Regions from separate parts of the Allobosea sp. GW821-FHT03A12 genome, predicted to be linked through region 2. Evidence: predicted binding sites of a transcription regulator. Region 2 holds the regulator's gene; the other holds the start of a gene.
The links. The regulator PhoB, encoded in region 2, activates phosphate uptake and scavenging genes when phosphate is short. The targets are predictions, from matches to a motif close to TGTCATNNANCTGTCAT.

Region 1 (3,448 bases), on a different contig from region 2:
GGATGCCGGCACCCGCTTCGCCTTCATCAAGGCGACCGAGGGCGGCGACCATCTCGACCCGATGTTCCGCAAGAACTGGGCCGGGGCGAAGGCGGCCGGCGTGCCGCGCAGCGCCTATCATTTCGTCTACTGGTGCCGGCCGGCCAAGGACCAGATCCGCTGGTTCAAGCGCCATATCCCGCGTGATCCCGATGCACTGCCGCCGGTGCTCGACGTCGAGTGGAACGGCGAATCCGCCAAATGCGGCAGGAAGATCCCGCGCGAGAAGGCACTCGCCAAGATCCGCGAGATGTTGAAGGGCTTGCAGGAGCACACCGGCAAGAAGCCGATCATCTATACCGACATCACCTTCCACGAGGACGTGCTGGAGGGTGAGTTCAACGACCACCCCTACTGGCTGCGCTCGACCGCCGCTCCGCTGCATCACCGCTATGAGCGCAAGCAGTGGGAGTTCTGGCAATTCACCACCACCGGCCGCGTCCCCGGCATCACCGGCGACGTCGACCGCAACGCCTTCTTCGGCAGCGAGCACGAGTTCGCTGCCTGGCGTGACGGCCGCTACGACATCGGCGCCCGCAAATGGCGCGGCGGCGAGCCCAAGGTCGCGACCACGCCGAAGCCGCCGGCCACGCCGGCCGGCCTGAGGACGCCGAAGGCGGCCGGCGGCACGCCGCTGAAATTCCTGCCGCCCGGCAGGATTCCGCGCGCTGCCTCCCGCGACGTCTCGACCACCGGCTCGCTGGCCAGCCGCGACGACTGAAGCGTCGGGCTCGTATAGCCGGGACATCAACTTCCTATCGATTGCTTAGATTAGACGAAAGTCGTACAACTAAACTTAGCAACCAGCTACAAAGACCTGCCGCGATCGAGACAATACGTTCGATCGTCATCAGACTGTCGGCAACACCGCTCAGCTTCCCTCGCATCTCAACGGAGTTGTGGGGACGTCGCGATGAGCACCATCACGCTTGATCAGGGCAAGGGTCTCGAACCCGGGACCGGAAAACCGAAGCTCGATGCGCCCAGCGGCATGATCGCCGGCCTGATCTTCGTCGCGATCATGATGGCCGGCCTCGCCTACACCGTCTGGTCGCTCTACCAGGACATCAGCGGCTCCGGCATGCCGGCGGCGACCTGGCTGCCCTTCATCCTGCTCGGCGTCGCCTTGCTGATCGCGCTCGCCTTCGAATTCGTCAACGGCTTCCACGACACCGCCAATGCGGTCGCGACCGTGATCTACACCCATGCCATGCCGGCGCAGGTCGCGGTGGTCTGGTCCGGCTTCTTCAACTTCCTCGGCGTGCTGCTCGCCTCGGGCGCGGTCGCCTTCGGCATCATCTCGCTGCTGCCGGTCGAACTCATCCTGAATGTCGGCTCGAGCGCCGGCTTCGCCATGGTCTTCGCCCTGCTGATCGCTGCGATCATCTGGAATCTCGGCACCTGGGCGCTCGGCCTGCCGGCCTCCTCCTCGCATACGCTGATCGGCTCGATCATCGGCGTCGGCCTCGCCAACCAGTTGTTCTTCACCGACAACAAGACGGCCGGCGTCGACTGGTCGAAGGCGATCGAGATCGGCTGGTCGCTGCTGCTCTCGCCGCTGTTCGGCTTCTGCGCCGCTGCCTTGGTGTTCCTGACCCTCAAGGTCCTGGTGAAGAACCCGGAGCTCTACGCCGAGCCGAAGGGCAACCAGCCGCCGCCGACCTGGATCCGCGGCCTCTTGATCGCCACCTGCACCGGCGTCTCCTTCGCCCATGGCTCGAATGACGGCCAGAAGGGCATGGGCCTGATCATGCTGATCCTGATCGGCTGCGCCCCGACCGCCTATGCGCTCAACCGCGCCATCCCGGCCGCCGAGATCGCCCAGGTCCGGGCCCAGGCCGTCGCTGCCGGCCTGATCTTCGAGAGCAAGGGTTTCGGCTACAACATCATCGGCAATCCGCGCACCAACGTCACCAACTACATCAATGCCAGGAAGCTCGACGACGCCACCTTCCCGGCCCTGGCGCTGCTGAACAAGGACATCGTCAAGGAGATCGAAGATCTCGGCAAGAGCGGCATCGCCAAGATGCCGGCCGAGGCGGTGAGCAACATCCGCAACGACATGTACCTTGCCTCGGAAGCGCTGAACCGCATCTTCAAGAACGAAGCCAAGGAAGAGAAGGTCTTCGACGATGCCGACCGCAAGGTGCTGAAAGCGTACAAGGAATCGCTCGACAACTCGACCAAGTTCATCCCCTTCTGGGTCAAGGTCGCGGTCGCCATCGCGCTCGGGCTGGGCACCATGGTCGGCTGGAAGCGCATCGTCGTCACCGTCGGCGAGAAGATCGGCAAGCAGCATTTGACCTATGCGCAGGGAGCCTCCGCCGAGATGGTCGCGGCCGCTACCATCGGCGTCGCCGACGTGCTCGGCCTGCCGGTCTCGACCACGCACGTTCTGTCCTCCGGCGTCGCCGGCACCATGGCGGCGAACAAATCGGGCCTGCAGATGTCGACCGTGCGCAACATGCTGATGGCCTGGGTGCTGACCCTGCCTTGCGCCATCGCGCTCTCGGCGGGCCTGTTCGTCGTCTTCCGCCAGCTCTTCTGAGCGCGACGACCGCTCGGCGGCGCGCACCCCGCGCCGCCGGCATTCTCAATCCGACCTGCCCACATTCGCGCGGATCAAGTCCAGCTCATGCAAGTCGCGCATCTGGCACCGACCGACATCCAGTCCCGGCACGGCGTCCTCTGGGTCTTCCGGTTCGATCCGGACGGCCCCGCCGCCCTGCTGGATCGCGGCGCCATGCCCGACCTCGGCGATGAGCAGGGCTTCGCCTGGGTGCATCTCGACCTGGTCGACGAGCGTGCGCGCAAATGGATCGCAGCCGAGCCCGCCATTCCCGCGCCGGCCGGCGATCTCCTGATCGGCCACGAGCAGCATCAATGCCTCGACCATTCCGCCGATCAGGTCTGGGGCGTGGTGCATGATGTCGGCCGCGACGCCGTCGGCAAATCCCACCATGTCAGCCCGTTGCACTGGGTGATCGGCCGGAGCTATCTCGTCACCGGCCGGCGCGAGCCGCTGCAGGCGATCAGCCTGACCGCCGACAGCCTGCGCAAGGGCGAGCGCTCCGGCACGCCCGCGGCGCTGTTCGAGCGCATCATCGCCTTCATCATCCAGGATATCGCCGCCGCTGTCCTGCAGGCGACCGACGAAATCGACGCGCTCGAGGATCAGCTGCTGGCCAACCGGCTGAGCGACACGCCCAAGCGCATCGGCGCCTTGCGCCGCGCCATCGTGCGGCTGCAACGCCATGCCAGCGGGCTGCATCTGCTGTTCCGCCGCTTCAGCGAGGCCGAGATCGGCCCGGCCGCCCCCGCCGCGGTCAAGAGCGCGGCGATGCGGCTGCTGCAACGCATCGACACCTTGCGCCACGACGTCCACGCCCTGCACGAGCGCACCCGCCTG
Region 2 (3,448 bases):
CTGCCGGTATCGGATTCCGCCATGATCTCTCCCTATGCCTCGCCGGCTTGCTGGCGGAGCATGACGAAGACAGGTGCAACCCCATGACCGAAGCCGGAGCCTGGACCGACGAACGCGTCGAACTGCTCAAGAAGCTCTGGAATGACGGCCTGAGCGCGAGCCAGATCGCCGCCGAGCTTGGCAATGTCACGCGCAACGCCGTCATCGGGAAGGTCCATCGCCTCGGCCTGTCCGGCCGGGCCAAGAGCCCGGGCTCTGCCGCGCCGCGTCCGCGCAAGCCGGCCGCCCGTCCGCCGAGCCATCCGGCCGGCCACCAGAGCAGTGGCAACGCAGGCCTGACCCGCGGCAACACCGCGCTCGCCCCGCAGTTCGCGCCACAGATCGAAGCCGAAGCCCAGGTCGAACGCGCTCCGGCGCCGGCCGAGGACGTGGTCGTGCCGTTCTCCGAGCGGGTCACGATCATGGACCTGCGCGAATATATGTGCCGCTGGCCAATGGGCGACCCGACCACGCCGGAGTTCCGCTTCTGCGGCGGCCGCAGCGCCACCGGCCTGCCCTATTGCGCCTATCACGCCCGCATCGCCTACCAGCCGGCAGCCGACCGCCGCCGCGACCGCAAGGCCATTCGCGCCTGAGTGGGCGGCATGTTTGGACGCTGAAAAGCCGGCCCTCGTGGCCGGCTTTTTCATGGCTGGAATGAGTGGGAGCGCCCATGACGACCCTGGCGATCTATGCCGCCGCGGCGCTGGCGGAAATCGCCGGCTGCTTCGCCTTCTGGGCCTGGCTGAAGCTCGACAAGCCGGTCTGGTGGCTGCTGCCGGGACTCGTCTTTCTCGCGGTCTTCGCCTGGCTGCTGACCCTGGTCGACAGCCCCGCCGCCGGGCGCGCCTTCGCCGCCTATGGCGGCATCTACATCATGGCGTCGCTGGCCTGGATGGCGCTGGTCGAGAAGGTCGCGCCGGATCGCTATGATCTCGCGGGAGCCGTTCTCTGCCTCGCCGGCGCGGCGGTGATCATCGCCGCGCCGCGCTGATCGAAGCGCTCAGCCGCGCGCAAACGTCTCATCGAAGGCGTAGCCGGCGCCGCGCACGGTGCGCAGCGGGTCCTTGGCGTTGGCGGGCGTGATCGCCTTGCGCAGACGCCCGACATGGACGTCGACGGTGCGCTCGTCGATATAGACGTCGCGGCCCCAGACGGCATCGAGCAACTGCGCCCGCGAATAGACCCGGCCCGGCGCCTGCATCAGGAATTCGAGCAGACGGAACTCGGTCGGGCCGAGATGCAGTTCGGCGCCGGCACGGCGGACGCGCCGCGTCGTACGGTCGAGCTCGAGATCGCCGGCGGCGAGCAGGCCGGCGACATGGCCGGGCTTGGCGCGACGCAGCAGGGCCTGGATGCGGGCGATCAGCTCGGGCAGCGAGAACGGCTTGACGACATAGTCGTCGGCGCCGGTGGCGAGGCCGCGCACGCGCTCGGTCTCCTCGCCGCGGGCAGTCAGCATGATGATCGGCACGCGCTCGGTGTCGCGGCGGGTGCGCAGACGCCGGCAGAGCTCGATGCCGGAGAGGCCCGGCAGCATCCAGTCGAGCAGGACGAGATCGGGCGTATGGTCGCGCAGATGCAGTTCGGCGTCGTCGCCACGCGCCACGCTGTCGACCTCAAAGCCCTCGGCCTCGAGATTGTAGCGCAGCAGCAGGGTGAGCGGCTCCTCGTCCTCGACGATCAGGATGCGTGCAGGCATTACGTCTCGCTTTCGCTCGGAGCCTGTTCCGCAAAAGTGGAAACCACTTTTGCGATCAGAACATGCTCCAACTTTTCAACTGCGCGAATTCTGATCGTTCAGCCGATTCCGGCTGAACGGAAAGCGCGCCGCCCGCCGGTTCAGCCATTGGCCGCCGGCAGGTCGACGAGGATGTTGGTGGTGTCGAGCTTCGGCCGGGTCTCGTCGATGGACTGGCCGGTGACGAGGTAGTGGATGGTCTCGGCGATGTTGGTGGTATGGTCGCCGATGCGCTCGACGTTCTTCGCGCAGAACAGGAGATGCGTGCAGAAGGTGATGTTGCGCGGATCCTCCATCATATAGGTCAGGAGCTCGCGGAACAGCGAGGTGTAGAGCGCGTCGATCTCGTCGTCGCGGCGCCAGACCTCCATCGCCTTCTGCTCGTTGCTGGCGGCATAGGCGTCGAGCACGTCCTTGAGTTGGGCCTGGACCAGGCGGCTCATATGCTCCAGCCCGACCACGGCGCGATGCGGCGGCGAGAACTGGCCGGAGATCGCGACGGCGCGCTTGGCGATGTTCTTGGCGAGGTCGCCGACGCGCTCGATGTCGGCGGCGATGCGGATCGCCGAGATCAGCTCGCGCAGGTCGTTGGCCAGCGGCTGGCGGCGGGCGATGGTCAGCACCGCCTTCTCCTCGACCTCGCGCTGGAGATTGTCGAGGCGCTGGTCGGCGCTGATGATCTTCTGGGCGAGCGCGGTGTCGCGGCGCACCAGCGCCACGGTGGAGTCGCCGAGCATGCGCTCGGACATGCCGCCCATCTCGGCGAGGCTGCGGCGCAGGCCCTCGAGATCGGCATCGTAGGAGCGGACGATATGTTGATCCGACATCGGGCGTATCCTTCGGTGCTGGCTGGCGCTGAGGACGTCAGCCGAAACGGCCGGTGACGTAGTCCTGCGTCTGCTTCTTGTGCGGGTTCATGAAGATGGTGTTGGTCGCGTCGAACTCGATCACCTCGCCGAGATACATGAAGGCGGTGTACTGCGAGATGCGCGCCGCCTGCTGCATGTTGTGGGTGACGATGACGATGGTGAAGTCGCTCTTCAGCTGCTCCAGCAGGTCCTCGATCTTGCCGGTCGAGATCGGGTCGAGCGCCGAGGTCGGCTCGTCAAACAGGATGACCTCGGGCTTCTGGGCGATGGTGCGGGCAATGCAGAGGCGCTGCTGCTGGCCGCCGGAGAGGCCCATGCCGGAGCTCTTCAGCTTGTCCTTGACCTCGTCCCAGAGGGCGGCGCGGCGCAGCGCGCCTTCGACACGGTCGTCGAGCTCCGACTTCGGCGGCTTCTCGTAGAGGCGGATGCCGAAGGCGACATTGTCGTAGATCGACATCGGGAAGGGCGTCGGCTTCTGGAAGACCATGCCGATGCGCGAACGCAATTCGTTCACGTCGACGTTGTTGGAGATGATGTTGCGGCCGTCGAGCAGGATCTCGCCGGTGGCCTTCTGCTCGGGATAGAGCGAGTAGATCCGGTTGAAGATACGCAGCAGGGTCGACTTGCCGCAGCCGGACGGGCCGATCAGCGCGGTGACGTGCCGGTCGCGGAAGTCGAGGTTGATGTTCTTCAGCGCCTTGTGCTCGCCGTAGTAGAAATCGAGGTTCTTGACGGCGATGCGGACGGGAGCCTCGGCATCCAGCGTCTGCGGGCTCAGTTCCAGGGTCGAGAGCATCTG

Region 1: a site for PhoB is predicted at 885-901, ahead of AC3WLC_RS18505 (inorganic phosphate transporter). Genes of this name have one in related genera too.

Annotation. Positions count from the first base shown of each region.
Region 1 is NZ_JBYSVZ010000004.1:893,184-896,631, forward strand. It holds gene AC3WLC_RS18500 (glycoside hydrolase family 25 protein) at 1-760, shown strand, start outside; gene AC3WLC_RS18505 (inorganic phosphate transporter) at 953-2,587, shown strand; gene AC3WLC_RS18510 (CorA family divalent cation transporter) at 2,675-3,448, shown strand, end outside.
Region 2 is NZ_JBYSVZ010000006.1:426,592-430,039, forward strand. It holds gene AC3WLC_RS24415 (GcrA family cell cycle regulator) at 84-635, shown strand; gene AC3WLC_RS24420 (YnfA family protein) at 713-1,033, shown strand; gene phoB (phosphate regulon transcriptional regulator PhoB) at 1,043-1,741, opposite strand; gene phoU (phosphate signaling complex protein PhoU) at 1,882-2,607, opposite strand; gene pstB (phosphate ABC transporter ATP-binding protein PstB) at 2,645-3,445, opposite strand.